DNA from 4 places in the Streptomyces sp. NPDC001351 genome. Region 1 is predicted to be linked to each of the others. Evidence: riboswitches for the same ligand, from Rfam matches in the RefSeq annotation. Region 1 holds a riboswitch; each other region holds the start of a gene.
The links. A riboswitch is a leader RNA that binds a small molecule or an ion and turns the genes downstream of it on or off. The one in region 1 is predicted to bind thiamine pyrophosphate.
Positions count from the first base shown of each region.

Region 2: linked by a shared signal. The riboswitch ahead of thiC (phosphomethylpyrimidine synthase ThiC) and the one ahead of ACFY1U_RS46605 (thiamine ABC transporter substrate binding subunit) in region 1 are both predicted to bind thiamine pyrophosphate.
Region 3: linked by a shared signal. The riboswitch ahead of ACFY1U_RS02010 (tetratricopeptide repeat protein) and the one ahead of ACFY1U_RS46605 (thiamine ABC transporter substrate binding subunit) in region 1 are both predicted to bind thiamine pyrophosphate.
Region 4: linked by a shared signal. The riboswitch ahead of thiO (glycine oxidase ThiO) and the one ahead of ACFY1U_RS46605 (thiamine ABC transporter substrate binding subunit) in region 1 are both predicted to bind thiamine pyrophosphate.

Region 1 is NZ_JBIAWS010000021.1:150,842-158,664, reverse strand. It holds gene rlmN (23S rRNA (adenine(2503)-C(2))-methyltransferase RlmN) at 503-1,609, shown strand; TPP riboswitch at 1,633-1,740, shown strand; gene ACFY1U_RS46605 (thiamine ABC transporter substrate binding subunit) at 1,828-2,904, shown strand; gene ACFY1U_RS46600 (ABC transporter permease) at 2,949-4,550, shown strand; gene ACFY1U_RS46595 (ABC transporter ATP-binding protein) at 4,551-5,570, shown strand; gene ACFY1U_RS46590 (maleylpyruvate isomerase family mycothiol-dependent enzyme) at 5,621-6,418, shown strand; gene ACFY1U_RS46585 (LAETG motif-containing sortase-dependent surface protein) at 6,479-7,168, opposite strand; gene ACFY1U_RS46580 (LOG family protein) at 7,331-7,823, opposite strand, start outside.
Region 2 is NZ_JBIAWS010000004.1:579,934-587,756, reverse strand. It holds gene ACFY1U_RS17680 (metallophosphoesterase) at 1-183, shown strand, start outside; gene ACFY1U_RS17675 (hypothetical protein) at 377-1,246, shown strand; partial or broken gene ACFY1U_RS17670 (thiamine biosynthesis protein ThiC) at 1,405-1,536, opposite strand; gene ACFY1U_RS17665 (hypothetical protein) at 1,571-2,098, opposite strand; gene ACFY1U_RS17660 (hypothetical protein) at 2,231-2,377, opposite strand; gene ACFY1U_RS17655 (hypothetical protein) at 2,416-3,519, opposite strand; gene thiC (phosphomethylpyrimidine synthase ThiC) at 3,664-5,484, opposite strand; TPP riboswitch at 5,477-5,666, opposite strand; gene ACFY1U_RS17645 (YibE/F family protein) at 5,738-7,222, shown strand; gene ACFY1U_RS17640 (SsgA family sporulation/cell division regulator) at 7,400-7,823, opposite strand, start outside.
Region 3 is NZ_JBIAWS010000001.1:441,690-449,512, reverse strand. It holds gene ACFY1U_RS02040 (LLM class F420-dependent oxidoreductase) at 1-178, shown strand, start outside; gene ACFY1U_RS02035 (hypothetical protein) at 234-521, shown strand; gene ACFY1U_RS02030 (prenyltransferase/squalene oxidase repeat-containing protein) at 532-1,614, opposite strand; gene ACFY1U_RS02025 (class I SAM-dependent methyltransferase) at 1,611-2,345, opposite strand; gene ACFY1U_RS02020 (glycosyltransferase family 4 protein) at 2,339-3,754, opposite strand; gene ACFY1U_RS02015 (TetR family transcriptional regulator) at 3,965-4,615, shown strand; gene ACFY1U_RS02010 (tetratricopeptide repeat protein) at 4,655-5,518, opposite strand; TPP riboswitch at 5,575-5,762, opposite strand; gene ACFY1U_RS02005 (ferredoxin) at 5,830-6,069, opposite strand; gene ACFY1U_RS02000 (aldehyde dehydrogenase) at 6,074-7,531, opposite strand; gene ACFY1U_RS01995 (MBL fold metallo-hydrolase) at 7,735-7,823, shown strand, end outside.
Region 4 is NZ_JBIAWS010000001.1:765,198-773,020, reverse strand. It holds gene thiE (thiamine phosphate synthase) at 1-297, opposite strand, end outside; gene ACFY1U_RS03530 (Rv2175c family DNA-binding protein) at 456-827, opposite strand; gene ACFY1U_RS03525 (NAD(P)/FAD-dependent oxidoreductase) at 921-2,162, opposite strand; gene ACFY1U_RS03520 (hypothetical protein) at 2,195-2,545, opposite strand; TPP riboswitch at 2,599-2,710, shown strand; gene thiO (glycine oxidase ThiO) at 2,708-3,862, shown strand; gene thiS (sulfur carrier protein ThiS) at 3,859-4,059, shown strand; gene ACFY1U_RS03505 (thiazole synthase) at 4,063-4,857, shown strand; gene pknB (Stk1 family PASTA domain-containing Ser/Thr kinase) at 4,976-6,937, shown strand; gene ACFY1U_RS03495 (deoxyribonuclease IV) at 6,972-7,823, shown strand, end outside.

The sequences.
Region 1 (7,823 bases):
GCGAAGCCTTCGGACTGGTCCAGGTGGAACGGGGAGGCCGGCTGCGTGGGGGACCAGCCTCGGGAGAGAGCCAACGCGATAGCGGCGGCGACGTCTCTGGGCAGAACCGCGACACTCGGCGCACCGAACCAGTTGCTGGCGTGTGGCTGATTCGTGGTGACGACCAGGGTCGTGCCAGGGGTATCAGCGTGCTGCACGGCGTACGTGCACGGTCGATCACAGAGAGCCTGGTCGTACGTGGGCTGGCGGCGCAGGCGCCAACGGAAAGTCGTGCCGTCGACGACGGTGCGTCGCGAACCCTTGCGGCCGATTGCCATGGCGCACCCCCGTCCCCTGGACTGGCAGCGATGCTAGCTGGTCAGGCCCTGGGGGATCCGAGAATTTCGGGCCGTCTGTGGGCCGTCCGAGGGCGCTCAGCGGTGACGGATGACGACCACCAGTGACAGGCGTCCCACCTCGCAGCCCCAGGTCACCCAATTGGATCTGCGACACTGGTACAGCCATGCCTAAGCCCGGAGAACTCACTTTCGTCGCCCCCCGCGGAGCCAAGAAGCCGCCGCGGCATCTTGCCGATCTCACGCCCGCCGAGCGCAAGGAAGCGGTGGCCGAGATCGGCGAGAAGCCGTTTCGTGCCAAGCAGCTGTCGCAGCACTACTTCGCGCGGTATGCGCACGACCCGGCGGAGTGGACCGACATCCCGGCCGGTTCGCGCGGCAAGCTGCAGGAGGCGCTGCTTCCCGAGCTGATGACGGTCGTACGGCATCTGTCGACCGACCAGGGGACGACCCGCAAGACCCTGTGGCGGCTGTTCGACGGGACGCTCGTCGAGTCGGTGCTGATGCGCTACCCGGACCGGGTGACCATGTGCATCAGCTCGCAGGCCGGCTGCGGGATGAACTGCCCCTTCTGCGCCACCGGGCAGGCCGGGCTCGACCGGAATCTGTCCACCGCCGAGATCGTGCACCAGATCGTCGACGGGATGCGGGCGCTGCGGGACGGCGAGGTGCCCGGCGGGCCCTCCCGGCTGTCCAACATCGTCTTCATGGGGATGGGCGAGCCGCTCGCCAACTACAAGCGCGTGGTCGGGGCCGTCCGGGCGCTCACCGATCCCGCTCCGGACGGGCTCGGGCTGTCGCAGCGCGGCATCACCGTCTCGACCGTCGGTCTGGTGCCCGCGATCCACCGGTTCGCCGACGAGGGCTTCAAGTGCCGGCTCGCCATCTCGCTGCACGCGCCGGACGACGAGCTGCGCGACACCCTCGTCCCCGTCAACACGCGGTGGAAGGTGCGCGAGGTCCTCGACGCCGGGTTCGAGTACGTCGAGAAGAGCGGGCGGCGGCTGAGCATCGAGTACGCGCTCATTCGCGACATCAACGACCAGGCGTGGCGCGGTGACCGGCTCGGGCGGCTGCTCCGTGGCAAGCCCGTGCACGTCAACCTCATCCCGCTGAACCCGACGCCCGGCTCGAAGTGGACCGCCTCCCGGCCCGAGGACGAGAAGGCCTTCGTCGAAGCCATCGCCGCGCATGGTGTGCCGGTGACCGTCCGGGACACCCGGGGGCAGGAGATCGACGGGGCCTGCGGTCAGCTCGCGGCCACCGAGCGGTAGCCTGAGCCGGTACGTACATCTTCATATTCCGACAGGGGAGCGCCACAGCGCTGAGAGTGCGGCAACCGGGCCGCAGACCCTCTGAACCTTGCCCAGGTCATTCTGGGTAGGAAGTTCGGTCTTCACTCGAGCTGTTGCGCCCTGCCCGGGAGCCGGCGGAATGCTCCGGCGGTCCCGGGCAGGGCCGCGTCTCTTCCTGGTCAGCCAGGAGGAATTCAGTGCACACCAAGACGTTCGTGGCCGCCGCGGTCGGCCTCGGCCTGATCACGCTGTCCGCGTGCGGGTCCTCGTCCGGCAGCGGAGGCTCGGCGGACTCCAAGACCGTGACCCTCGTCAGCCACGACTCGTGGGCCGTCTCGAAGAACGTCCTCGCGGACTTCGAGAAGCAGTCCGGATACAAGGTCAGGGTCCTCAAGAGCGGCGACGCCGGGCAGGCCGTCAACAAGGCCATCCTCACCAAGGACAACCCGCAGGGCGACGTCTTCTTCGGCGTCGACAACACCTTGCTCTCGCGGGCGCTCGACAACGGGCTGTTCCAGTCGTACGAGGCGAAGGGCGCGGACCGGATCCAGGCGCAGTACCGGGTCGACCAGGCGAGGCACCGGGTCACGCCGATCGACTCCGGTGACATCTGCGTCAACTACGACAAGGCGTACTTCAGCGAGCACAAGCTGACCCCGCCCCAGTCGTTCGACGATCTCGTCAAGCCCGCCTACAAGAACCTCCTCGTCACCGAGAACGCCTCCACCTCCTCGCCCGGCCTCGGCTTCCTGCTCGGCACCGCCGCCCAGTACGGAGACGACGGCTGGCAGGGCTACTGGAAGAAGCTCAAGGCGAACGGCGTGAAGGTCGTCGACGGCTGGGAGCAGGCCTACAACCAGGAGTTCTCCGGATCCGCGGGCGGCAAGAAGGCCAAGGCGGACCGGCCGCTCGTCGTCTCCTACGCCTCTTCGCCGCCCGCCGAGGTCATCTACGGCGACCCGAAGCCGAAGACCGCGCCGATCGGAACGTCGTACGGCACCTGCTTCCGGCAGATCGAGTACGCCGGGCTGCTCAGCAACGCCGGGAACACCAAGGGCGGGAAGGCGTTCATCGACTTCCTGGTCGGCAAGGAGTTCCAGGAGGACATGCCGCTCAACATGTTCGTCTACCCGGTGATCGAGGGCGCCAAGGTGCCGCCGGAGTTCGCGAAGTACGGGCAGCCGGCCAAGGACCCCGAGACCATGGCCCCGACGAAGATCGCCGCCAACCGTGACCAGTGGGTCAAGTCGTGGACGTCACTCGTACTGAAGTAGCCGTCCGCCAAAGGCGGACGGGGAGCGCGGTGCGGCTCGGCCTGATGGCCGTGCCCGTCGCGTTCTTCGCCGCCTTCTTCGTCTGGCCCGTCGCCGCGATCGTGGCGCGCGGGCTCAAGGTCGACGGGAAGTGGCAGTTCGGGCGGATCGCCGACGTCGTCACGCAGTCCGACATCCGGCACGTCCTGTGGTTCACCACCTGGCAGGCGCTCGCCTCCACCGCGCTCACGCTCCTGGTCGCGCTCCCCGGCGCGTATGTCTTCGCGCGCCTCGACTTTCCCGGCAAGCAGGTGCTGCGGGCCGTCGTCACCGTCCCGTTCGTGCTGCCGACGGTCGTCGTCGGTACGGCGTTCCTGGCGCTGGTCGGACGCGGGGGACTGCTCGACGAGCTGTGGGGCGTACGGCTGGACACCACGGTCTGGGCCATCCTGCTGGCGCACGTCTTCTTCAACTACGCCGTGGTCGTACGGACCGTCGGCGGTCTGTGGGGGCAGCTCGACCCGCGTCAGGAGGAGGCGGCACGGATGCTGGGTGCGTCTCCGCTGCGGGCCTGGCGGAAGGTGACCCTGCCGGCGCTCGCGCCCGCCGTGGCCGCCGCCGCGCTGATGGTGTTTCTGTTCACCTTCACCTCCTTCGGCGTGGTGCAGATCCTCGGCGGCCCGACCTTCTCCACCCTTGAGGTCGAGATCTACCGGCAGACCTCGGAGATCTTCGACCTGTCCACCGCCGCGGTGCTCACGATCGTCCAGTTCGCCGCCGTCGGCGCGATCCTCGCCGTGCACGCCTGGACGGTACGGCGGCGGGAGACCGCCCTGCGGCTCGTGGACGCGAACATCACGGCGCGGCGGCCGCGCGGGGCCGGGCAGTGGGCGCTGCTGGCCGGGGTCCTCGCCACCGTCCTCCTGCTGCTCGTGCTGCCGCTCGCGGTGCTGGTGCAGCGCTCCCTCGGCGCCTCCGGCTTCGGCTACTACCGGGCGCTGACCCACGACGACGGCGGGACCTTCCTCGTGCCGCCGATCCAGGCCATCGGCAACTCGCTGCAGTACGCCCTCGCCGCGACCGCCATCGCCGTGGCGATCGGCGGTCTGGCCGCCGCGGCGCTCGCGCGCCGGGACGCGGGCCGGCTGGTCCGCGGCTTCGACGCGCTGCTGATGCTGCCCCTGGGCGTCTCCGCCGTGACCGTCGGCTTCGGCTTCCTGATCGCGCTGGACAAGCCGCCGCTGGATCTGCGCAGTTCATGGATTCTGGTGCCGCTCGCGCAGGCGCTGGTGGGCGCCCCCTTCGTCGTACGGACCATGCTGCCGGTGCTGCGGGCCGTGGACGCGCGTCTGCGGGAGGCGGCGGCCGTGCTCGGGGCCTCGCCGTGGCGGGTGTGGCGGGAGGTCGATCTGCCGATGGTGCGGCGGGCGCTGCTGGTCGCGGCCGGGTTCGCGTTCGCGGTGTCACTGGGGGAGTTCGGGGCGACCGTGTTCATCGCGCGGCCGGACAACCCGACGCTGCCGGTCGCCGTGGCGCGGCTGCTCGGCAGGCCGGGCGACCTCAACTACGGGCAGGCGATGGCCCTTTCGACGATTCTGATGGTGGTGTGCGCAGTGGCGCTGCTGGTCCTGGAGCGGCTGCGCACCGACCGGAGCGGGGAGTTCTAGATGCTGCTGAGCCTTGAGGATGCGACCGTGCGGTTCGGCGGGCGGGCCGTGCTCGACGCCGTCGGCCTCGATGTCGCCGAACACGAGATCGTGTGCGTGCTCGGGCCCAGCGGCAGCGGCAAGTCGACGCTCCTGAGGGCGGTTGCCGGGCTCCAGCCCCTCTCCTCCGGGCGGGTGCTGCTCGACGGACGCGACCAGTCGGGCGTGCCCGCGCACAAGCGGGAGGTGGGCCTGATGTTCCAGGACCATCAGCTGTTCCCGCAGCGGGACGTGGGCGGCAACGTCGCCTTCGGGCTGCGCATGCACGGCGCCTCGCGCCCTCGACAGGACGACCGGGTACGGGAGTTGCTCGACCTCGTCGGGCTGCCGGGTGCCGCGCGCCGGGCCGTCGCCTCGCTCTCCGGCGGTGAGCAGCAGCGCGTCGCGCTGGCCCGCGCGCTCGCGCCACGGCCGCGGCTGCTGATGCTGGACGAGCCGCTCGGTCAGCTCGACCGCTCGCTGCGGGAGCGGCTGGTCGTCGAACTGCGGGAACTCTTCGGGCAGTTGGGGACCACCGTCCTCGCCGTGACGCACGACCAGGGCGAGGCCTTCGCGCTCGCCGACCGGGTCGTGGTGATGCGGGACGGGCGGATCGCGCAGTCCGGTACGCCACTGGAGGTGTGGCAGCGTCCCGCGGACGAGTTCGTGGCCCGGTTCCTCGGCTTCGACAACGTGGTCGAGGGGATGGTGAGCGGGGAGGCCGCGGACACCCCCTGGGGCAAGCTGCCGGTGCCGCAGGACGCCCCGCAGGGCACCCGCACACTGCTCGTACGGCCCGCCGGTGTCCGGCTCGTCCCCGCCGACGAGGGCCTGCGCTGCACCGTGGCCGCACGCACCTTCAAGGGCACCCATGTGGCCGTACAGGTGCAGCCGGAGGAGGCGCCGCGGATCGAGGCGGCGGTGGCGCTGCGGGAGGCGCCGGAGGTCGGGGACGCGGTCGGGGTGGAGTTCGACGCTGCGGAAATCGTGGTGCTCGGCTGAGAACCCGCGGCCGGAGGCCGCTGATGGATGCGTCGCATAAGCTGCGCGCGATGACACTTCTTACGCATGATCGCTACTGCGACGAGATCGCCCACCAGGTGGAGCAGTTGAGGGCGGTGGTGACGAGCGGCGCCGATCTGTCCGTGACCGTCCCGACCTGTCCGGACTGGACCCTGGAAATGCTCAACCTGCACATGGGCGGCGTCCTGCGCTGGGCCGGGACGCTGGTGCGGAAACGGGCCGAGGAGAACGTCCCCGACGAGGAGATTCCGCGCGGCGACGGCCCCGAGGCCCCGGGGGACGCCGAGGCCCTCGACGCCTGGCTGGCGGAGGCCGGGGAGCTGGCGGTGGGCGCGCTGCGCGAGGCCGGGCCCGACGCGAAGGCGTGGTCCTGGTCCGGGATCCACACGTCCGGCTTCTGGGCACGACGTATGACGCACGAGATCACCGTCCACCGGGCGGACGCCGCACTGACGGCCGGGCTGCCCTACGAGGTCGCGCCCGAGGTGGCCGCCGACGCGATCGACGAGTGGCTCGAGATCGTGGAATGGAAACAGCGGGCGGAGCCCGACGAGGCGGCTTCGCGCGAGCTGCGCGGACCCGGTCGCAGCATCCACCTCCATGCCACCGACACCGCCCCCGAGCTGAACGCCGAGTGGGTCGTCGAGCTCACCGAGGACGGCGTCTCCTGGCACCGCGGCCACGAGAAGGCGGACGTCGCCCTGCGCGGCCCCCTCACCCAGGTCCTCCTCGCCTTCTACGGCCGACTCCCGCTGGAAACCCCGGAGTTGGAGGTTCTGGGCGACCGGGAGCTGCTGGAGTTCTGGCTCAAGCGGGCGAGCTTCTGAACGACTGCGGCCCGTCCCCGGGACACGGGGACGGGCCGCAGCGGTGTTCTGTGAGAGGCGTCAGCGGCTGCTGTTCGCCCCACGACGGCGCATGCCGAAGAAGACGGCGCCGCCGCCGACCACGACCAGCGCGCCCGCGATACCGGCGATCAGGCCGGTGTTGGAGTTCGCACCGGTCTCGGCGAGGTTCGAGTCACCGGCCGCCGGGGACGGCGCGTTGGACGAGGTGCCGGCCGGGGTGCTCTCCGAGGCCGACGGGGTCGGGCTCGGGGACTCGGCCGGGGTCGAGGCGGACGCCGACGGCGACGGGGTCGCAGGCGGGGTCGACTCGTCCTTGGAGCAGCCCTCGGACGGAGTCGTCAGGTTCGGCGTGATGTCCTTGTCGACGATCAGGTGGTCCTTGTCGCGCCCGGCCTGCACGCGGACGCGGTACTCGGCGTTCGGCGACCAGTTCTCGTCGAAGGTGATGGTGACACCCTCGCGGGAACCCGTGACGTCCTTCGAACCGACCGTCTTGACGTCGGCACCGTTGTTTTCCAGGAACACGGTGACCGTGGCGGGGGTACCGGAGGCGTCCTGGTCGGTGACGGTGATGACGCCCTTGCTGCCGTCGCACTTGGCTTCGGCGGAGAACTCACTGATGTTGCAGGCGAGCGCGCTGCCCGCGGCGCTCAGCGCCAGCGCGGAGGACGCGGCGGCGACGCCCAGGATCTGCACGGAACGACGTGCGGTACGGCGAGATATGGACACGTTTGCCCTTCACGGGAGGTGCAACTGCGGGGGGCTGACGAGGGACGTGAAGCGACAGTGGAGGTGAAGCCCCACACTCCCCAGGAGAAACAAAGGTTTATAAGCGTTCGATAAGGAGTGTCAATGCACGGGCGTCCCTGGGGTGTTGGCTTTGCACTCTTATTAACCGCCGAGACGTTTCAGCGCCGCCGGAGCCTCCTCGATACGGTCAACGAGGGCTATTCGGGACTCCATCGAGCGTTCCCGGGCGAGTGACTGCAAGAGGGGCCAGGTCGGCAGGTGCTCCGTCCAGTGCGTGCGGTCGACGAGCACCATGGGCGTCGGTTCGCCACGCGACTCGTAGTAGTTGGGCGTCGCGTTGTCGAAGATCTCCTGTACGGTCCCGGCGGCGCCCGGCAGGAAGACCACCCCCGCGTTCGAGCGGGCCAGCAGACCGTCCTCGCGGGTCGCGTTGGCGAAGTACTTGGCGATGTGCGAGGCGAAGGGGTTCGGCGGCTCATGGCCGTAGAACCACGTGGGGATGCCGATGGAGTGGTTGCCCCTCGGCCAGCGGGTGCGCACCTCGAAGGCGGCGCGGGCCCACTCGGTGATCGAGGGCACGAACGACGGTGACTTCGCGAGGAGTTGGCAGGCCTCCTCCAGCATGTCGTCCTCG
Region 2 (7,823 bases), on a different contig from region 1:
GTTCACGGCCACAGCCCCATTCCGTACCTGCTGGGCGAGGTCGGCTCCGAGGAGGGCGAGGACAGCGCAGGGCCCGTGGTCGAAGGACCGCACGTCTACGCCGAGGGCCTCGCCATCGCGATGGACGGTGGAGTGACCATGGCCGGAAAGCTGCTGGTCCAGCAACTTCCACTGGATATCTGAACGTTCACAGGGCAGGCGTCCCCCCATGAGGGAATCGCGATAAACGGCGCAGGCCAGGGCCCAATTTCTTCAAACCCCCTGTCACCGTGTGCCGTCGCCGCTCTACCATCGGCTTATCCGTAGCAGGCTCCCCTCCGTTTCTGCCCGACGGCTCGTTGGCATGCGAGCCCCAAGCCCTACGGAGCATCGGGGGATGCACATGAACAGCGTTCCGCAGCACCTGCTGAGCGAGGACCGCCAGGAGTACGAGCGGGTCCTCGATGAGGCGCTGCGCTCCGCCCCAAACCGCCCGGAACTGGCCGCTGTCGGCCAGCGGCTCAACCCCGAACAGCTGCGCACGATGGCGCTCAACGCCACCGCACTCATCACGGTGGCAGCGGCAGCCGAGTACCAGCACTACGTGAAGGTTCGCGAGGAACTGCGCCAGCCGGCGCCGTCCACCCCGCCGTCCACCCGCGAATCCGGCTCCGCGGAGCCGGGCGCGGCGGCGGTGGGGCTCGCCACCACCCTCGGCGAGGCCGCCGAGCCGGCCGGCGCGGGCGCCGTCGCCGTCGCCGCCGTCCTCACCCCCGTCCTCGCCGGAACAGCTGCGGTGATCTTCCTGCTCGTCGGGTACATCATCAGGTCGCTCGAACCCAAACAAGTGTTCGGCAAAACCATGATCACCGCTGGTTGGGTGTTCGGTGCCATGACCGCGGCCGCGATCCTCGTCGCCGCTGTCGGGCTGCTGCTCACCGCTCTGCGCAACCAGCCCTCACTCGAGTCGGGACCGTACGGCGAACTGAGCGGGGAAGTGGCACTGGCCAGGGAAGCCTGGCGCGAAGCACTCCTGGAGCGCGGCATCATGCCGTTCCTCAGGGAGGCACTCGCCGACCCCGGCACCGCGGCGGCGCTGCACACCGCCACCCCGTCGGCGTCGACCAGCCGCATGCCTCACCTCGGCTACGACCGGCCGGGCTTCAGCAGCCCGGACGACGGCTCGACTCCCGGCCCGCGCCCGAGCTTCACCAGCCCGGACTACACCAGCCCGGACTTCGGAGGCCCGGAACACCAGCCGGAGTAACCGTCGGCTTGCGCCCCCCGCATCAGAAAGGACCGCCAGGGCCCGCAGGGGGAGCGCAAGCCGAACACCGATCCCGCCGACGGCTCCGCCCTACGGCACCTCACGCCGAAGAGCGGGACCGTCTTCCACTTCGGGGGAGCCACTCACACCGGCATACCTCAGTCCGCGATCGGCAGGTACACCCTGTTGCCCGCGGCCGCGAACTCCTTCGACTTCTCGGCCATGCCCTGTTCGATCTCCGCCCGGCTTCCGCCGTGTTCGCGGCGGATGTCCTGGGAGATCTTCATCGACGACAACAGCAACCAGGAGTCCCGGGAGGGGGCTTCAGAAGGTCGCCCATTCCGAAGCTGGGAGACGGTGATAGACGTCGTCGATCCATTCAGACGAGAGGAAGACAGGCCGGGTCAGAACGACGTCTCCGGCCCTTTGCGCGCACATCACGAGGCCGAGCGTTTGCGAGCCGGGGTCGGCCCCCGGCATGTAGAAGAGTTCGGAATAGGGCTCCCTCGCCTCGGCACGGTCGATGAGCCACTGCTCCATCTCAGAGGGCGCACGCCCCACCAGCGCCGTACCGTCGACGAGGACCTGGGGCCCGAGGCACGCGTCCACCGTCGCGCCAGCCAAGCGGGTCTCATCCGCGTAGTAAGCCATCAGACCCACCCCTGTGAAGCGCTCCTGACACGTCACGGTGTCACCCCACGGAATGGTCGTGGAGTAGTCCGCCGTCTCCTGGCCGAGTGCAGCGGCCACTTGCGTGGGATCCATCCCGAACCTCAAGGGTCCAATGCCCACGAACGGTTCCAGCGCCCATCGCAACCGCTCGCCGTCAGGCTTCACATCCCATATGCCCATGCCCGCAGCTCACCTGCTCTTACCGATCCAGCGTCAGGCAGGCAGCCTACGCTGGCTCTTGATCGAGTCACTCGACAAGGCGCCGCTCCTCGAAGGCCGGCTCCACTGGGACGGCGCTTGTGCTCGAGTCGGTCAATCGGCGATGGGCAGGTACACCCTGTTCCCGGTAGCCGCGAACTCCTTGGACTTTTGGAGCATCCCCTCCGCGATCTCCTCCGCCGAGGCCCCATCAGCCACCGCACCACCAAACCGCTCTGTGATGCTTTGGCTAATCTTCATCGACGCTAGCGTAAGCCGTCACTTGGCAACGTGCACTGCTACATACGCCGAAGAACCTGCGCCTCCGCCCTTTCGACCGGTGTGCGGCTGTAGACATGTACCAATGCGAGATGGAAGAGCGCCGGCGCAAGAGGAGCCCACCGATGAATGCGATCGGCCCGCAGCATGTACTTGACCACTGCTGCAGGACGGAAAGGCACGTAGTCGATGGTCTGATGTTCCCATCTGTCCGCGACTCCTCTGCTCATACGTGCTTGCAGGCTTTCACAGGTCAAGTCCTTGAGCCTTGTGTAGAAGTGGGCGCTCCAGTGGCGTTTGTCGATGTCCAACACAAAGGCAAGCAGTTCGAGCGAGTACTCGTTGGGCTCTATGGAGAGTTCCTCCCGCATGCCGCGCCGAGCGACGGCATACAGGTCCGGGGCGCTCCGGCCGGATGAGTCGATGTGCCGTGACATGCCCTCGTTCACGGATGAGTTCCAGACACCCGGCGCCATACGGACCCTGTCACTGCGCTGACTGACGACCAACATGTCGTCGGCGGTCACGACCGCAACGTTGATGGCGAAACTGCATTGCAGAAACGCAGGTGATCTCAGCGGATTGTCCGGGTCGAGGTAGCGGGACCGGGGAGTTGACCCGTCGGCTAGTCGGCGGTCGAGCTGCTGGGCCGCGAGAAAGGTGTAATAGTCCGTCGGGCGCAGCCTCAGATGAACTTCGGGCTGCTCGTCGAGGGCGGTGCGTGAGACGTCGAACGACTCGACTGCGTAGCGAGGACCATTCCACAACGGTGTCTGACCCTCCGCACGCAAACGCGCGCTCTCAGCCTCAATTTCAGCGCGCCAGCCGACCATGTCCGAGGGCAGCTCGATCTCCTCGTCGAGGACCTGGATGTAGATGGCTTCGGCAGGTATGGACGACTCACCATCCCCTTCCACAATCAGGGCAGATGTGTGGAGGGGGCCTACGGAGAAGGCTCTCCACGCGGGACTGGACTCCTCCCGCTGCCTCAGGCTGCGTACCGCTCTCGTGGAGCGAGTCCGCAGTCTGTACCAGCTGTCCTGTAACGGTTGTTGGAACAACACCGCGAACAGCATCCCCAGCACCGCGCCGACGACTCCATTGGCTACATCGATCCCGCCCATGTCAGGCAGGGTAGGGACATAGATCACGCCATGCGCGATCTTGTCTCTTCCGTTACGGCTTGGAGCAAGATTTCCCAAAGCCTCGTGTGGCCCCGGCCGTCTTGACCGGGGCCGTGGACAAGGAATCAGCCCAAAACGTCGGGGTCAGTCGGCCAGGGGCAGGTAGACCCGGTTACCGCTCGCCGCGAACTCCTTCGACTTCTGCAGCATCCCCTCAGCGACCTCCTCAGCAGACGCCCCGGCAGCGGCTGTACCACCGAACTGCTCTGTGATGCTTTGGCTAATCTTCATCGAGCAGAACTTCGGCCCGCACATCGAGCAGAAGTGGGCGGTCTTGGCCGGCTCCGCAGGGAGGGTCTCGTCGTGGAACTCCCGTGCCGTGTCCGGGTCCAGAGCGAGGTTGAACTGGTCCTCCCACCGGAACTCGAAGCGGGCGTCGGACAGCGCGTCGTCCCACTCCTGCGCACCGGGGTGCCCCTTGGCGAGGTCGGCTGCATGGGCTGCGATCTTGTAGGTGATGACACCGGTCTTGACGTCGTCACGGTTGGGCAGGCCCAGGTGTTCCTTGGGCGTGACATAGCAGAGCATGGCCGTGCCCCACCAGGCGATCATCGCGGCACCTATGCCGGAGGTGATGTGGTCGTACGCAGGCGCGACGTCGGTGGTCAGCGGGCCGAGCGTATAGAACGGAGCTTCATCACAGATCTCCTGCTGAAGGTCGATGTTCTCCTTGATCTTGTGCATCGGGACGTGTCCCGGGCCCTCGATCATGGTCTGTACGTTGAAACGCTTGGCGATCCGGTTGAGTTCCCCGAGCGTGCGCAACTCCGCGAACTGCGCCTCGTCGTTGGCGTCCGCGATCGATCCCGGCCTGAGGCCGTCGCCCAGCGAGTACGTGACGTCGTAGGCGGCGAGGATCTCGCAGAGTTCCTCGAAGTTCTCGTACAGGAACGACTCCTTGTGGTGCGCGAGGCACCACGCGGCCATGATCGAGCCGCCGCGCGAGACGATGCCGGTCTTGCGGTTCGCGGTGAGCGGGACGTACGGCAGACGGACGCCCGCGTGGACCGTCATGTAGTCCACGCCCTGCTCGGCCTGCTCGATGACGGTGTCCTTGTAGATCTCCCAGCTGAGCTCCTCGGCTCGGCCGTCCACCTTCTCCAGGGCCTGATAGAGCGGCACCGTGCCGATGGGGACGGGGGAGTTGCGCAGCACCCATTCACGCGTGGTGTGGATGTTGCGGCCGGTGGACAGGTCCATGACCGTGTCGGCGCCCCAACGGGTCGCCCAGGTCATCTTCTCGACCTCCTCCTCGATGGAAGAGGTCACCGCGGAGTTGCCGATGTTGGCGTTGACCTTCACCAGGAACCGCTTGCCGATGATCATCGGCTCGATCTCCGGGTGATTGACGTTGGCCGGCAGTACCGCGCGGCCCGCCTCGATCTCCTGGCGGACGACCTCGGGCGAGACGTTCTCCCGGATGGCCACGTACTCCATCTCCGGCGTGATCTCCCCACGGCGGGCATACGCGAGCTGCGTGACCGCCTTGCCGTCGCGACTGCGGCGCGGCTGGCGCGGCCGGCCCGGGAAGACCGCGTCGAGGTTGCGCAGACCGCCTCGCGGAGAGGTGTGCTTGATCCCGTCGTCCTCAGGACGGGCGGGACGGCCCGCGTACTCCTCGGTGTCACCGCGCGCGATGATCCAGTTCTCGCGCAGCGGGGCAAGCCCCCTGCGCACATCGGTGTCGATGAGCGGATCGGTGTACGGGCCCGACGTGTCGTACAGCGTGACCGACTGCCCGTTGGTGAGATGCACCTGACGGACCGGCACCCGCAGATCGGGGCGTGAGCCCTCGACATACGCCTTGTGCCAGCCGATGGACTTCCCGGCCTCCTGGGACTGTTCGCCCTGAATGGGCTGTCCGTCCTGGCTGGAGGCAGGCGTGCGTGCGTCCTTGTTGGTCATGAGACCTACTCCCTACGCCGGCATTACCCGGTAACAGGTTCGGCGGTCGACGCAGCGGTTTCCGTCTGTCGACGTCTCGTGGGGAACATCACTCGACTTCGGTGATGTTCCACGTGAAACATCGCTGGGACGGAGGTCAGCGCCCTCTCAGCCCGGTGCTCCGAGCTCCCGCGTGTGCAAAGGTGCCTCCACGCTAGCGTCAATTCGGGCGCGCTGAACAGAGGGCCCCTGCCGCTCTTGCGATGATCGGGCGGTGACCACGACGCATCAGCCCCCCTACCCCCCTCCGGAGCAGCCTCGCGGACACGGCTCCGGAGACGGCAGCAGCCATGGTTTCGGGGCCGGTCACCACCACGGGCCAGGACCGGGCGCCAGGGACGGTCACGAGTCCAGTGGCGGGCACGGGCCGGGGCACAGCCATGGTTCCGGTGGCGGGCACGGTCACTCGCACAGCCACGGTCCGGCGGCACCCGTCTCCCAGCACCTGCGCAAGGTCATCGCCGCCATCCTGATCCCGTTCGCCGCGGCCGTCGCGGTCGGGCTCGTGGTCCTGTGGCCCGGTGGTGCCCCGCCGCACCAGCGCACCGGTGTGGGTTTCGACCGGCAGACCCAGCAGGCGACGGTCGCCAAGGTCGTCGAGGTGAGCTGCAAGTCGGTGAACGCCTCGGGCGAGACCCCGACCGGGGACACCTCCACCGCAGAGGGCTCCTCCGCCCAGCAGCAGGCGAAAGGCACCTGTAAGAAGGCGACGATCCGCGTCGACACCGGCAAGGACAAGGGCCGTACGTTCACCGAGATCGTGCAGCCGGACCAGTCGCGGCAACTGCACGAGGGCGAGAAGGTCGTGGCCGCCTACGAGCCCTCCGCGCCGAAGGATCTGCAGTACTCGGTCGCCGATGTGAACCGCCGCTTCCCCATGGCGCTGCTGGCCGGCATCTTCGCACTCGCGGTCGTAGTGGTGGGCCGGTTGCGCGGGCTGATGGCCCTGATCGCGCTGGCCGTCAGCTTCATGGTGCTGACCTTCTTCATCCTGCCCGCGATCCTGCAAGGTTCGAACCCGCTGCTCGTGGCGGTGATCGGATCGAGCGCCATCATGCTGATCGCGCTCTACATGTGCCACGGCCTGTCGGCCCGTACCTCCGTGGCGGTGCTGGGCACGCTGCTCTCGCTCATCCTGATCGGCCTGCTCGGCTCCGAATTCATCGGCTGGGCCGCGTTGACCGGCAACACGGACGACAACACCGGTCTGATCCACGGCCTGTACCCGTCGATCGACATGAGCGGCCTGCTGCTGGCCGGCGTCATCATCGGTTCGCTCGGTGTCCTCGACGACGTGACGGTCACCCAGACGTCGGCTGTCTGGGAGTTGCACGACGCAAACCCGACCATGGGCTGGCGGGGGCTGTACCGGGCGGGCATCCGCATCGGCCGCGACCACATCGCATCCGTCGTCAACACCCTCGTCCTCGCCTACGCGGGCGCCGCGCTGCCCTTGCTGCTGCTCTTCTCCATCGCGCAGAGCAGTGTGGGGACGGTCGCCAACAGCGAACTGGTGGCGGAGGAGATCGTACGGACACTGGTGGGCTCGATCGGCCTGGTCGCCTCGGTGCCGGTCACGACGCTGCTCGCGGCACTGGTGGTCGCGGCCGACCGTCCCGGCCCGGAGCAGGCGGCGGGCACGGTCGGCGCAGCACCTGCTGCGGCACGCACGGGGCGGGGCCGACGGCGCAAGCGGTGAGCCGAGGACCGCTCGGACCCGCTTGAACAGACGTTGGGGCGGTACAGACTCCGGCTGCCGTGCGCATGGGGGGGGCATGGAGGCATGGAGGCATGGAGGCATGGAGGCATGGAGAAGCGTTACTGCGCCCTCCGCATCGCACGAAGAAGCGTTCCGGCCGATCCCCGCCGTCCCGTCTCAGCCAGCGCTCTGCTCCTCCGCCAGGATGCGGTCCAGGGCCTCGTCGAGGTGGGCGTCGAAGTCGGCGAGGGAACCCTCCTGACCGAGTGGCACCAGCTTGTCGGTGCGGTCGAGGAACGTGATGAGCGACGTCGTGGACGCACGGAACAGCGCCTGGTCGCGGCCGACCTGAAGCCGGATCAGGACCTCGGCCAGGGAATCCTGTTCGGCGGGTGAGACGCGCACATCGCCTTCCCCGCACGGCCGGCACACCCCGTCGATGAGCAGTTCACGACCGAATGCCCAGGTCACCGGCGCGTCGCCGGGAAGATGGAAGGTCAGCCTCACGGCATAGGGATCACAGCTCTCGTAGCGCAGCTCCACCGGGATGCGGAAGGAGAGTTCCTCGGACACGAGAAAGCTCATCATGACCTCTGCCTGT
Region 3 (7,823 bases), on a different contig from region 1:
GCGCGAGGAGGCCGTGCTCGCCGTACCGGACGCCTTCGCCGACGAGATCTCCCTCGTGGGGCCGCGCGAACGGATCGCCGAGCGCCTGGAGTTGTGGCGCAAGGGGCCTGTGACGGATCTGCTGGCCCTTTCCCCGGACCGGGAGTCCCTGCGGGTGCTGGCGGAACTCAACTCGTAGCCGTCGGGCAAACCGGTCCGGGTTTCATACAGGATTCGGCGGCAATCCGAAAAGTATGTCTCGATATAGCAGCGGCAATCGGGCCGGCGCGGTCATAGCGATCGTCGCCGACATCATGGCCCTCATCCTGGGCCTGTGGATCCTGATGTACCTGTTGGACGCCAACCGTGCCAACGAGCTGGTGCAGTTCGTCCACAACGCGGCCAACTGGCTGGCCGGCTGGTCGCGTGACCTGTTCACCTTCGACAAGGCCTGGGCCCGCGTGATCGCAGGTTACGGCCTGGCAGCGGTGGTCTACCTGTTCGTCGGCCACGCGATCGCCGGACGGATGACCCGGCACTGAGCGCGCCGATTCAGGGCGCCACCGAACCGCAGCAGTCCGGATCCAGCCCCCTCGGCAGCTGTTCCCCGCCGAACACCGTGCAGGTCGCCTCGTGGCCGCCGAGGGCGGCGACCGCCAGCAGCAGTGAGCCTGCCGTCCAGGTGGTCAGCTCGCGTGGCCAGATCGCCTTGTCCTCGAAGACGTAGCCCGTCCAGTACAGGCCGGTCTCCGGGTCGCGCAGGTGCTGGATCGACTGGAGGATGTCCAGCGCGCGGTCGGACTCGCCCATCGCCCACAGGGTGAGGGCGAGTTCGGCCGATTCCCCGCCGGTGACCCATGGGTTGGGGACGACGCAGCGCACCCCGAGGCCGGGGACGACGAAGCGGTCCCAGCCCTCCTCCATGCGGGACTTGGCCTCCGCACCCGTCAGCGCGCCGCCCAGCACCGGGTAGTACCAGTCCATCGAGTAGCGGTCCTTGTCGAGGAACCGCTCCGGGTGGCGACGGATCGCATGGCGGAGTGCGCCGACCGCGAGCTCCCAGTCCGGCTGCGGCTCTTCGCGCTGTTCGGCGACGGCGAGCGCGCAGCGCAGGGCGTGGTGGATGGAGGAGGAGCCCGTCAGCAGGGCGTCGGTGGTGAAGCTGCCGTCCTCCTCGCCCTTCCAGCCGATCTGGCCCCCGGGCTGCTGGAGCCGCAACACGTACTCGATGGCCGCGTACACGGCCGGCCACATGCGGTCCAGGAAGGTGTCGTCGCCCGTGGACAGGTAGTGGTGCCAGACGCCCACCGCGATGTACGCGACGAAGTTCGTCTCCCGGCCGTGGTCGGCGATGTCCTCGGCGTCCCCGTCGGCGTAGGCCGCGTACCAGGAGCCGTCTGCGTTCTGGTGCCGGGCCAGCCATGCGTACGCGCGCTCGGCGGCCTCGTGCTCGCCCGCCGCGTCCAGGGCCATGGCGGCCTCGGTGTGGTCCCAGGGGTCCAGGTGGTGACCCCGGAACCACGGGATCGCGCCGTCCTCCCGCTGTACGGCGAGGATGCCGCGGACGGTCGCGGCAGCCTGCTCGGCGGTGAGGACCCCGGGCAGGACGAGGTGTTCTGTCCGGGGAGTGGTCACCGGGCGTCCACCGAGGGCAGGTGGGGCTTGGTCGCGTAGGCCACGAAGCTCTTGCCGATCAGGGGGTTGAGTGCCTGTTCGGCGACCCTGGTGGCCAGGGGCTTCTTCATGATGTCCCAGACCAGCAGCTTGTGGTACGCCTTCACCGGCAGCGCCTTGTCGTTGTCGACGCCGAACGCGCACTTCAGCCACCAGTACGGCGAGTGGAGTGCGTGGGCGTGGTGCGTGCCGTAGGGCTTGAGGCCCGCCTCGCGGATCTTGGCCAGCAGCTCGTCCGCCTTGTAGATGCGGATGTGGCCGCCCTCGACCTCGTGGTACGCGTCGGACAGTGCCCAGCAGACCTTCTCGGGGCCGTAGCGCGGGACGGTGATGGCGATGCGGCCGCCGGGCTTGAGCACCCGGACCATCTCGGCGAGCACGCCCTTGTCGTCGGGGATGTGCTCCATGACCTCGGAGATGATGACGACGTCGAAGGACTCGTCGGGGAAGGGCAGCGCCAGGGCGTCGCCCTCCATGGCCGTGGCGGTGGCGCCCGCCGGGGCCTCGCCCGCCTCCTTCATCGCGGCGAACCACTTCGCGACCTCGCGGATCTCCTCGCCGTTCTGGTCGAGCGCCACGACCTGGGCGCCGCGCCGGTAGCACTCGAACGCGTGCCGGCCGGCCCCGCAGCCGAGGTCCAGGACGCGGTCGCCCGGGGCGAGCGGGAACCGGGAGAAGTCGACGGTCAGCACGTGGCCCTACTTTCGGGGTGGGGGGCGGCTATTTCTTCTACGGCTTCTACGGTCTGTACGACGGCCTTCGGCTGTTCGGCCGCGCTGGGTTCCCGGGCCGGGGAGCCGGTGATGGCCTCGCGGTATCTGGCGACCGTTCCCTCGGCGGCGCGGGCCCAGGTGAAGTGCCGCAGCACCCGCTCACGGCCGGCGCGGCCGAGCCGTAGCCGCAGCTCCGGGTCGCCCAGCAGGCGGCTGAGGCCTGCGGCCAGGGCGCCCGGGTCGCCCGGCGGCACCGCGAGACACGTCTCCCCGTCCCGCCCGGCGACCTCGGGGATCGCGCCGCCGGTCGTCGCGACCAGGGGTGTGCCCGTGGCCATCGCCTCGGCCGCCGGGAGGGAGAAGCCCTCGTACAGGGACGGCACGCAGGCGACCTCCGCCGAGCGGACCAGGTCGACCAGTTCGGCGTCCGAGATGCCCTTCACGAACTCGACGGCGCCTTCGAGGCCGTAGCGCTCCATGGCCTGGGCGACGGGGCCCTCCGTGGGCCGCTTGCCGACGACGACGAGGTGGGCGTCCGGGTGCTCGGTGCGGACCTTCGCGAGTGCCTCGACGAGGAAGACGAGGCCCTTGAGCGGGACGTCCGCGCTGGACGTCGTCACGATCCGGCCCGGGACGACGGGGACGGACGGGTCGGGCGAGAAGAGGTCGGTGTCGGCGCCGATGTGGACCACGTGGATACGGTCGTCCCGCACGCCGAGGTGGTCGATGATCTCGGCGCGCGAGGTGCCGGAGACGGTGAGGACCGAGGGCAGGCGGCGGGCGACGCGCTTCTGCATGCGGGTGAAGGCGTACCAGCGCCGCTTGCCCCAGCGCTGCTGCCAGTTCTCGGCGGCGTCCAGCTCCAGCTGCCGGTCGACGGTGATGGGGTGGTGGATGGTGGTCACCAGGGGGGCGCCCACATCGCCCAACAAGCCGTATCCGAGCGTCTGGTTGTCGTGCACGACGTCGAACTCGCCGCGGCGGGCGCGGAGATGGCGGCGGGCGCGCAGGGAGAACGTCAGCGGCTCCGGGAAGCCACCGGTCCACATGGTCGCGACCTCCAGCGCGTCGATCCAGTCGCGGTACTCGTCGCGCCCCGGGGTGCGGAAGGGGTCCGGCGAGCGGTAGAGGTCGAGGCTCGGCAGTTCGGTCAGGCTCAGGCGGCCGGCGTGGTCCGCGCCCTCGTCGAGCACGGGGTAGGGCTGGGAGCCGATGACCTCGACGCGGTGGCCGAGGCGGGCCAGCTCGCGGGAGAGGTGGCGGACGTAGACGCCCTGTCCGCCGCAGAACGGGTTCCCTTTATAGGTGAGGAGCGCGATGTGGAGCGGTCGCTCGCCGTCGGCGGCGAGGTCCTCCTGGGGACCCGCCTGACTGGCCTCAGCGGTCACTCTGGGCCCCCTTCTGCCTGCACTGTCCCGCGAGATTACGCCGGGACGCTAATCTAGAACAAGTTTCAGACTTGATCGTCCAGGAGGCTCTGAATCTACCGGCAGGTAGGGGCGCGGTGAGCAGTGGATCAGGTGATTCGCGCCACGGCACGGGCCCTGCCAAACTCGGTGCGATCACCAGCCCTCACCGACTGTCACGGAACGGGATCCATGCCTGCGCAAGCGAAGGTGGCCAAGGTGGAAGCACGTACCTCGCAGCCGGCCTCCCCGCCCCTCACGGAGCGGCAGGAGGCGCGCCGTCGGCGCATCCTGCACGCGAGCGCGCAGCTGGCCAGCCGGGGTGGTTTCGACGCGGTGCAGATGCGTGAGGTCGCCGAGTCCTCGCAGGTGGCCCTGGGCACCCTCTACCGCTACTTCCCGTCCAAGATCCATCTGCTGGTCGCCACCATGCAGGACCAGCTGGAGCACATGCACGGCACGCTGCGGAAGAAGCCGCCGCAGGGGGAGACGGCGGCCGAGCGGGTCGCCGAGACCCTGATGCGGGCCTTCCGCGCGCTGCAGCGCGAGCCGCATCTGGCGGACGCGATGGTGCGTGCGCTGACCTTCGCCGACCGGAGTGTCTCGCCCGAGGTGGACCAGGTCTCCCGCCAGACCACCGTGATCATCCTGGACGCGATGGGCCAGGAGAACCCGACCCCCGAGCAGCTGTCCGCGGTCCGTGTCATCGAGCACACCTGGCACTCGGCCCTGATCACCTGGCTCTCCGGCCGCGCCTCCATCGCCCAGGTCAAGATCGACATCGAGACGGTGTGCCGGCTGATCGACCTGACGGATCCGGCGGCGACCGCGAACCCGTCCTGAGGAGGACAGGGGAAGCCGGCCGCGCCCCGGAGCCCCGTCTCAGCCGATCGCGGCCAGCCCGCTCCAGCTTCGCCCGATCGCCGCGCCGTCCACCCACACGGCCAGGAGCCGACGTGCCTCCGCCTCCGGAGCCGCGAGGGACACCGTCTGCGCACCTGCCGGCAGGCTCCGGTCCTGCTGATGGGTGCCCTCGCTGCAGCAGGCGCAGAGCACGCGGACGCTGCTGGCCGGTTCGGCGCCGTAGCCGTGGTCGCCGAACAGGTCGAGCAGGGCCCGCAGGTCGTCCGCCTCGCCGGCCGCCACGGTCACCTCCAGGGTGGGCAGCTCGGAGGCCTCGAAGAGGAGCAGCTCGTCGAAGACGGGGAAGGTCACTCCGTCGAGGATCCGCTCCCCCTTCGGCTCGCCGTCGTGGACGACGATCTCGCCGTACCGCCGCCCTCCGGTCACGGGTACGTTGACCACCCGTCCGCGCGTCGGGCACAGCCGCTCGATCCACACGACCTCGCGTTTGCCGCCGGTGTCGAGCCGCACACACGCGTTGCCGAAGCCGTCCACGATCTCGCCGTCGCCGTCCGGGAGGTCGATGCCGAAGCCGGCCCAGGCGTCGCGGGCCGTCGCCCAGTCCCGTTGGATGGTCGCCGCGATGCCCAGGTTCCAGTACGCCGGGTCACCCTCACCGCGCGGGGAGCGCGCGGCGGCCTCGCGTCCGAGTTCATACGCCTTCGCCCAGTTCCGCAGGAACTTGTGGGCGAGCGCGGTGTTGTACCACCAGTTGGCGCTCGGTTTCTCGTCCGGGAAATGGGCGAGCACCTGCTCGTAGAGGCCGGCGGCGCGCAGCCACTCCTCGGCCCCCCACGCCTCACGAGCCTGCTTGATCAGCTTTCTGGCCTCGGACTTGCGCACGCTTCCCCGCCCTGATCGCACCTACGGCAACCGCTGGAGCGTAGCGCGCACACAAAGGACCTACGAGACGGGTTCCCTTCGCCGGCATTACCCGGGTCAGGTAGTGGAGGTCGCCTTCCGGTCGCGGACCTTGCGGTCCACGGCCCTCCGGCCTCTCAGCCCGGACCGTCGACGTCGGTCCCAGCGGACTGACTGCTTCACGCCAGAATCGGCTACTCCGGTTCGGACTCCCTCACTCGTCCCGTAGGCCAATTCCCAGAATAGAACATCCGACCGGGAATGAACCACCTGAAAGGGTACTTTTTCGGGCACTACTCCTCCGGCGGAAACACCGGCTCCCCGCTCTCCAGCAGCGTGATCACGATCGCCTCCACCGGGCAGTTCTCCGCCGCCTCCAGGATGCGTTCGTTGGCGTCGGCCTCCGGCTCGACGGGGTGCGACTGCATGGCCGAGTCGAGACGGAAGGCACCGGTCGCGCGGTGGACGCACTGGGCCGAGCCGATGCAGATGGAGCGGTCGACCTCGACGTGCCAGCGGTCTCCCGCCCCCATCCTCTCAGCCCTCCCAGCCGGCCGGGAGATGGATCATCTTGTGTTCGAGGTACTCGCCGTAGCCCTCGGGGCCGAACTCCCGCCCCAGGCCCGAGTTCTTGTAGCCGCCGAAGGGGCCGAGCATGTCGAGGCTGAAGGTGTTCACCGAGTACGTGCCGGTACGGACCCGGCGTGCGACCTCGATGCCGTGCGCCACGTCCGCCGTCCACACGCTGCCGCTCAGCCCGTAGTCGGAGTCGTTCGCGATCTTCAGGGCTTCGGACTCGTCGCCGTAGGGAAGCAGGCAGATCACCGGGCCGAAGATCTCCTCCCGGGCTATCCGCATCGAGTTGTCGACGTCGCCGAAGAGGGTCGGCTCGACGTACCAGCCGCGGTCCAGGCCCGGCGGGCGGCCGCCGCCGGTGAGTATCTTGGCGCCCTCCTCCTGGCCGATGCGGATGTAGTCGAGGTTGCGCTGCTGCTGGCGCCTGGCGACGAGGGGGCCGACCTGGGTCGCCGCATCCAGCGGGTCGCCGACGACCAGGGCGCTCGCCGCCGCCGCGAAGGCCTCGGCGAACTCTTCGTAGCGCGAGCGCGGCAGGAGGATGCGGGTCTGGGCCACGCACGCCTGGCCGTTGTTCATCCAGGCCGCCGGGACGACGCCCGCGACGGTGGCCGCCACGTCCGCGTCCGGCAGGACGACCGCCGCCGACTTGCCGCCCAGCTCCAGTGTCACGCGGGTGAGGTTGCGGGAGGCCACCTCCATCACGCGCCTGCCCGCCGCCACCGATCCGGTGAAGGCGACCTTGTCGATCCCGGGGTGCCCGACCAGGTACTCGCTGACCTCGCGGTCCGCGGGCAGGATCGACAGCACACCCTCGGGCAGCCCGGCCTCGCGTGTGATGTCGGCCAGGATGTACGCGTCCAGCGGCGACTCGGGCGACGGCTTGAGCACCACCGTGCAGCCGGTGAGCAGCGCGGGCGCGAGCTTGGCGGCGGCCACGAACTGCGGGACGTTCCAGGGGACCACGGCCGCGACGACCCCGACCGGTTCGCGCCGCACCAGGATCTTGCCGAGGACGCCGTCGCGCTGCTCCTCGTATGTGAAGTCGCGGGCGACGGTGATCGCCGCGTCCCACACCATCATCGCGCCGAGCGCCTGCGCGAGGACGCTCCAGGAGTACGGGGAGCCGTTCTCGGAGGAGATCACGCGGGCGATCTCCTCGTGCCGTACGGCGATCGCGTCCTTGATGCGGGTGACGACCTCGATCCGTTCGCCGAGGGTCATCCGCGGCCAGGGCCCCTCGTCGAAGGCACGGCGGGCGACCGCGACGGCCCGGTCGACGTCCCCCCGCGAGGCGTGCGGCACCCGCCCGATGACCTCCTCGGTGTGCGGTGAGATCACCTCGATGACGTCCTTGCCGAGGGGGTCGGTCAACTCCCCGCCGATGAACAGCTGTCCGTGTTCCACGAGCTCGGTCATGGCCGACTGCCTCCCCGGAGCGCCTGTCTCTGACGGTTCATCAGATACGGCACTGATACCAGTTCCCCTCGGAGGAGTCCACGGGCCGTACACGACTTGACCGCGTGGACAGGACCGCGTGGACAGGTGACTTGGGCTCCCATCGAAACGCGTTCTAGTTATAGTGGGCCGAGCGTGGCCGGTTCGCGGCGATTGGGGAGCCCATGACGCAGGTGTACGACCACGGCGGAGGCGTCCGGTCGATCAAGGTCCCCATCCCGGACAATCCCCTCGGCCATACGCTGGTCTACGC
Region 4 (7,823 bases), on a different contig from region 1:
GAGGTCGCCCTGGCCGAGGTGGAGCACGTCGGCGCCGGCGGCGTGCGCCACGTCCGCGCGGTCGTTGACGGCGAGGAGCTTGCCGTGACGGGCGCAGGCGTCGGCGAAGACCTTCAGGTGCTCCAGCTCCTCGGCGGCCTCCATGCCCTTGTCGCGCAACTGCACGATGTCGACCCCGCCCGCCAGGACGGCGTCCAGGAACTCCGGCAGGTCGCCCTGGCGCCTGCGGGCGTCCGTGCAGAGGTAGACGACGGCGTCGGCGAGCTCGGCGCGTGCGGCGGTGGCGGTGTCGGGCATACGAGGGTCCCCCGTGGGTGTCGTTCCTGGTCGGCGGCGTACGGGCGCGGCCGGCCGTGGCCGTCGGTTCCTGCGGGCCGCAGTGAACCACGGCCGCGGCCCTGCCTGCGCGGAGCCCGGCCCGTACGCCGGACGGTGTTCGGTTCAGTCTGTTCGGATCAGACGGCGAGCGCCTGGGCTCGGCGCTTCACCTCCGTACCGCGGTTCTCGCTCAGCGCCTGCGCGGGGGTGCCGGGCAGGCTGTCGTCGGGGGTGAAGAGCCACTCGATCATCTCTTCGTCGGTGAAGCCGTCGTCCCTCAGGAGTGTCAGGGTGCCGGTCAGGCCCTTGACGACCCTCTGCTCGGCCTCGTCGATGAATGCGGCGGGGACGTGCAGCGCGCGGTTCTCACCTCGGCGTACGGCGATGAGCTGGCCCTCCTTGACCAGCTGCCGCACACGCGTCACCTCGACATCGAGCATCTCTGCGATGTCGGGGAGGGTGAGCCAGGCGGGGACGAGAGCATCGATCTTTGCGTCAATCTCGGTCACGGACTCAAGCCTGCCATCCCGCACTGACAGTCGGAAGCCAGAAGCGTCCGACCTGGGGGTTTCGCCGCCTGTCGGGACCGCCGTCCCGCCGTGCTACGCCGTGGCCGTCTTCATGGGCCGTGCCGGGTCCGCGAGCAGCTCCGGGTCCATCGGGGTGCCCGCCTCGATCAGCCGTCTGCCCTGCGCCAGGTCCCTCGGCCTGCCGACCGCCAGCAGGGCGACCAGGCGGCTCTCGCGCAGCCAGCAGACGGACCAGGCGGGGCCCGACGGGTCGCCGCGCCACACGGTCGTGTCGGCGCCGGTGTGGTGACCGGCGTACTGGACGAAGCGGCCGAACTGCTCGGACCAGAAGTACGGGACCGGGTCGTAGACCGCGGGGGGCTCGCCGGTGGCCTCGCCGATGATGTTCGCGGCCACCGTGCGCGGGCCCTGGAGGGCGTTGTCCCAGTGATGGACCAGCAGGCGCTCGCCATACCGTCCCGAGGGGAAGGAGGCGCAGTCGCCGACGGCGTAGACGTCCGGTGCCGAGGTGCGCAGACGGGCGTCGGCGAGGACCTCGCGGTGCGCGCCGAGCTCGATGCCGGCGCCGGTCAGCCAGTCGGTGGCGGGGCGCGCGCCGATGCCGACCACGACGGCGCCCGCGGGCAGCCGGGAGCCGTCGGCGAGGACGACCGCGCCGGGCTCGATGTGCGCCACGCGCGCGTGTGTGCGCAGTTCGGCGCCCGCGTCGGCGTACCAGGCGGCCATCGGTGCGGCCACCTCCGCGGGCAGCGCGCCGGCGAGCGGCCGGTCGGCGGCCTCGACGACGGTCACCGCGCAGCCCGCCTCGCGCGCGGCCGTGGCGAACTCCGCGCCGATCCAGCCCGCGCCGACGACCACGATGTCGTGCTGCCTGGCCAGCACGGGCCGCAGCCGCGCGGCGTCGTCCAGGGTGCGCAGCAGGTGCACGCCGGGCACGCCCTCGGTGCCCGGGAGCGTGATCGGTTCGGCGCCTGTCGCGAGGACCAGGACGTCGTACGGCACGGGCCCGGCCTCGGTGTCCAGCTCGTGCCCGCCGGGGCGCACGCCGAGCACCTCGCATCCCAGTCGCAGTTCGATGCCGAGCGCCTCGAAGTCGACGTCGAAGGCGGAGCCCTCGGACTTGCCGAGCAGAACGGCCTTGGACAGCGGCGGCCGGTCGTAGGGCTGATGGGGTTCGGCGCCGATCACCGTCACGGTGCCGGTGAAGCCCTGTTCGCGCAGGGCGACCGCCGTCTGGACACCGGCCATGCCCGCGCCGACGACGACCACGCGCCGCCCCGGTGACGTGCTCACTTCCCGCGTCTGCTCGCTCACCTGATCACCATAGACAACTGACTATTTGTCAGTCAGGAGTCGTGCTCAGTGACCTGCTCCACAACACTCGTTCCGCTGCCGGACTGCGACTCCCACTCCCAGGTCTCCTCCAGGCGCACCCGCCCGTCCGGCAACTCCACGACGGCCGAGACGCAGTGCCCGGAGGACGTCGTCCCGTCGTTCTTCAGCTGGACGTACCGGAAGTCCAGCCGGTCACCTGACCGAGTACCCACCAGATGCCCGCGTACGACGTCGCCGCCCGCGTACTCGGCCCAGATCTCGCCGTCCTGCTCGTGGTACGTGAACCGGGTCCGGGTACCCACCTGACCTGGGGCCTGGTCGGCGACGGGGGCGAGGACGAGGCCGTCCAGCGAGCGGGGCATGACGGAAGGCTCCCTTACAGAGGCACGGCGGGTCGGGCTAGGGTGGCCAACGTACAAGCACTCGCGGGAGCCCGGACGCACCGGGCTGAGAGGGAGGCTGGCGGCCTCCGACCGTACGAACCTGATCCGGGTCATGCCGGCGAAGGGAGGGGCTGGACGCCCATGTCGTCACGTACGTCAGACGTCCTCGTCATCGGGGGCGGAATCATCGGCCTGGTCACGGCCTGGCGGGCCGCGCAGCGCGGCTTCTCCACGGCCGTCGTGGACCCCGAACCGGGCGGCGGGGCCGCCCAGGTGGCCGCCGGGATGCTGGCCGCGGTCACGGAACTGCACTACGGCGAGCAGACACTGCTCGGCCTCAATCTGGCCTCGGCCCGCCGCTACCCGGACTTCGCGGCCGAGCTCACCGAGCTCACCGGCCAGGACCTCGGCTACCGCCGGTGCGGCACGCTCGCCGTCGCCCTGGACGCCGACGACCGCGCCCATCTGCGCGAACTGCACGCGCTGCAGCGGGAGTCGGGCCTGGAGTCGGAGTGGCTGTCGGGGCGCGAGTGCCGGCGCCTGGAGCCGATGCTCGCACCGGGCGTGCGCGGCGGCCTGAGGGTGGACGGTGACCACCAGATCGACCCGCGGCGGCTGGCACGCGCGCTGGTGGCCGCGTGCGAGCGGGCCGGAGTGGTGTTCCACCGGGCGTGGGCCGAGCGTTTCCATGTCGTACGGGACCGGGCCTGCGGCGTCACCACGACGGACGGCGCGGAGCTGGGCGCGGGCCAGGTGGTCCTGGCCGCCGGCAGCCTCAGCGGACGGCTGCCGGGCGTCCCGGACGAGGTGTTGCCGCCCGTGCGCCCCGTGAAGGGGCAGGTGCTGCGGCTGACCGTGCCGAAGCGGTACGCGCCGTTCCTGAGCCGCACGGTGCGCGCCGTCGTCCGCGGCAGCCATGTCTACCTGGTGCCGCGCGAGAGCGGCGAGCTGGTGATCGGTGCGACCAGTGAGGAGCTGGGCTGGGACACGACGGTCACCGCGGGCGGGGTGTACGAGCTGCTGCGCGACGCCCACGAACTGGTCCCCGGGATCACCGAGCTGCCGCTGACGGAGACGCGGGCCGGCCTGCGCCCCGGCTCCCCGGACAACGCGCCCTTGCTCGGGCCGACCGAACTGCCCGGTCTGCTGCTGGCCACCGGCCACTACCGCAACGGCGTGCTGCTCACGCCGGTCACCGGCGACGCCATGGCGCATGTCCTGGCCACCGGTGAACTCCCGGACGAGGCACGCCCGTTCACCCCCAAGCGTTTCGCGCTCCTGGAGCAGCCCGCATGAACATCTCCGTCAACGGAGAGCTCCGGGAGTTCGCTTCCGGCACGGCTCTCGACACCGTCGTCCGCGCGCTGACCCCGGCTCCCTCCGGAGTGGCCGCCGCCCTGAACGAAACCGTCGTGCCGCGCGCACAGTGGCCGTCGACGTCCCTCCGTGAGGGCGACCGCGTCGAGGTCCTCACCGCCGTCCAAGGAGGCTGACCCATGGCCGACGACCCCTTTGTCATCGGCGGTACGTCCTTCACGTCCCGCCTGATCATGGGCACCGGCGGTGCCCCCAGCCTCGACGTCCTCGAGCGGGCGCTGATGGCGTCCGGCACGGAGCTGACGACGGTCGCGATGCGGCGCGTGGACCCCTCGGTGCACGGCTCGGTGGTGTCCGTCCTGGAGAAGCTCGGCATCCGGGTGCTGCCGAACACGGCGGGCTGCTTCACCGCCGGGGAGGCCGTGCTGACCGCCCGCCTCGCGCGCGAGGCACTCGGCACCGAATTGATCAAACTTGAGGTGATCGCCGACGAGCGCACCCTGCTGCCGGACCCGATCGAGCTGCTGGACGCCGCCGAGACCCTGGTCGACGACGGTTTCACCGTGCTGCCGTACACCAACGACGACCCGGTTCTCGCCCGCAAGCTGGAGGACGTCGGCTGCGCGGCGATCATGCCGCTCGGCTCACCCATCGGCTCCGGGCTCGGCATCCGCAACCCGCACAACTTCCAGCTGATCACCGAGCACGCGCGCGTGCCGGTGATTTTGGACGCGGGCGCCGGTACGGCCTCGGACGCGGCGCTCGCGATGGAGCTGGGGTGTGCGGGTGTGATGCTCGCCTCAGCGGTGACGCGGGCACAGGAGCCGCAGCTGATGGCCGAGGCCATGAAGCACGCCGTGGAGGCGGGCAGGCTCGCGTACCGGGCGGGCCGCATCCCGCGCCGCCATTTCGCGGAGGCGTCCTCGCCGCATGAGGGGCGCGCGCACCTGGATCCCGAACGCCCCGCGTTCTGAACGCGCGTTCGACAAGTTCCGGAAGTGGGTGCGACGTCCGTCACAGGTCGGCTGCAGTCCCGCTCCGATCTCACCCGAACCGGCAGCCCTGTCAGTCACGGCTCGTACACTCACCTGCGTGGATACGACCCTTCAGGACCCTCTGGTCGGGCAGGTGCTCGACGGGCGCTATCGCGTGGACGCGCGGATCGCGGTCGGCGGGATGGCCACGGTCTACCGGGCCCTGGACACCCGCCTGGACCGCGTGCTCGCGCTCAAGGTGATGCATCCGACGCTCGCGGCCGACGGCACCTTCGTCGACCGGTTCATCCGCGAGGCCAAGTCGGTCGCGAGGCTCGCACACCCGAACGTGGTGCAGGTCTTCGACCAGGGCACCGACGGGTCGTACGTCTACCTGGCCATGGAGTACGTCGCCGGGTGCACCCTGCGAGACGTGCTGCGCGAGCGCGGGGCGCTGCAGCCGCGCGCCGCCCTGGACATCCTGGAGCCGGTGCTCGCCGCGCTCGGCGCCGCGCACCGCGCCGGGTTCGTCCACCGCGACATGAAGCCGGAGAACGTGCTGATAGGGGACGACGGCCGGGTCAAGGTCGCCGACTTCGGCCTGGTGCGCTCCGTGGACACGGTCACCAACACCACCGGCACCGTCCTGGGCACCGTCTCCTACCTCGCTCCCGAGCAGATGGAGCACGGCACGGCCGACCCCCGGGTCGACGTGTACGCGTGCGGTGTCGTCCTGTACGAGATGCTGACCGGCGACCGGCCGCACGGCGGGGACTCCCCGGCCACCGTCCTCTACAAGCACATCCACGAGGACGTCCCGCCGCCGTCGGCCGCCGTGCCGGGCCTGGCGTACCGGCTGGACGAGCTGGTCGCGTCGGCGACCGCCCGCACCCCCGACCTGCGCCCGCAGGACGCGGTGGCGCTGCTCGCGCAGGCCCGCGACGTGCGCGCCGCGCTCAGCGCGGACCAGCTGGACGCACTGCCGCCGCAGGCCTTCGCCGCTGACCACCGGAGCATCTCCGAGGACCGTACGAGCGTGATCCCGCGCGCGCTGACGTCCCCCACGCTCGGCTTCGCTCGCGCGGGGGGACCCCCATCGCGCCCGCTGCCGGTGAACGAGGACGAGGCCGTCCTGCACCGCACGAGCCGCCTGGAGACACCCCCGCCGCTGCCGCCGCGGCGCCGTGGCGCGCGCTCCCGGCGCGGTCCGCTCACGGTCCTCGTCGCCGTACTGCTGATACTCGGGATCGGCACGGGCGTGTGGTACATCAACTCCGGCCAGTTCACCAAGGTCCCGTACCTGCTGGCGAAGACCCAGACACAGGCCACCCGGCAACTGCAGAAGGCGGGCCTCGACCTCGGCGCGGTCAAGCACGCGTACAGCGACACGGTGCAGCGGGGCACGGTCATCAGCTCGGACCCCGCGCCCGGCACCCGCATCCGCGACAACAGGTCGGTGGCGCTCACCATCTCCGACGGCCCGGAGACCGTGCAGGTGCCCGACGTGTCGGCGCGACCACTGGCCGAGGCGAGGGCCCGGCTGAAGAAGAGCGGGCTCGAGCCGGGCATGGTCACCCGGGAGTTCAGCGAGGACGTCCCCAAGGGCTCCGTGATCTCCACGACCCCCGAGGCGGGCACCAAGCGGCACGCGGGCGCGGCGATCGCCCTGGTCGTCAGCAAGGGCAGCCCGGTGGACGTCCCGGACGTCACGGGTGAGGACCTGGCTTCCGCCAAGTCCGACCTGGAGGGCGCCGGCCTGACGGTGAAGGTCGCCTCCGCACAGATCAACTCCGAGTACGACAAGGGCCAGGTCGCGGCGCAGACACCCGCGGGCGACAGCCAGGCCGCCGACGGCGACACGGTGACGCTCACGCTGTCCAAGGGCCCGGAGATGGTCGAGGTCCCGGACGTCACCGGCGACAGCGTGGACGACGCGCACAAGGCCCTGGAGGGCGCCGGCTTCAAGGTCGAGGAGGACCGCGGTCTGCTCGGCCTGTTCGGCGACACCGTCAAGAACCAGTCCGTGAAGGGCGGGGACACGGCACCCAAGGGGTCGACGATCACCATCAAGATCCGGTGACGGAGCAGGTCGCGGCGCATGACACCCTGAACGGGTGAAGAGTCAGCAGTCCCGCAACCCCGTCGGCGGCCATGTCCCTGTCGCCGGTGGTCTCCACTCCGTCGGTCTGTCCTACGCCCACGACCTGAAGGCCGAGACCGTGCAGGTCTTCGTCGCCAACCCGCGCGGCTGGGCCACGCCCGCCGGCAATCCGCGGCAGGACGAGGAGTTCCGCGAGGTGTGCGCGGCCGAGTCGATCCCGGCGTACGTCCACGCCCCGTACCTGATCAACTTCGGCTCGCACACCGAGGCGACCGTGGAGAGGTCGGTGGAGTCGCTGCGGCACTCGCTGCGGCGCGGGCGGGAGATCGGGGCGCTCGGCGTGGTCGTGCACACGGGCAGCGCGACGGGCGGCCGGGACCGCTCCGTGGCCCTGAAGCAGGTACGGCAGTACATGCTGCCGCTGCTGGACGAGCTCACCCACGACGACGATCCGTTCCTGCTGCTGGAGTCGACGGCCGGGCAGGGTGCCTCGCTCTGCTCGCGGACCTGGGACTTCGGGCCGTACTTCGAGGCGCTGGACGCCCATCCGAAGCTGGGCGTCTGCCTGGACACCTGCCACATCTTCGCGGCCGGGCACGACCTGACCGGCCCGAGCGGCATGCACCAGACGCTCGATCTGCTGGTGGACACGGTCGGCGAGGGCCGACTGAAGCTGATCCACGCCAACGACTCCAAGGACGTGGTCGGCGCACACAAGGACAGGCACGAGAACATCGGCGCAGGTCACATCGGCGAGGACCCGTTCCGGGCGCTGATGACCCACCCCGCGACCGAGGGCGTACCGCTGATCATCGAGACGCCCGGCGGCAAGGAGGGGCACGCGGCCGATGTGGAGCGGCTGAAA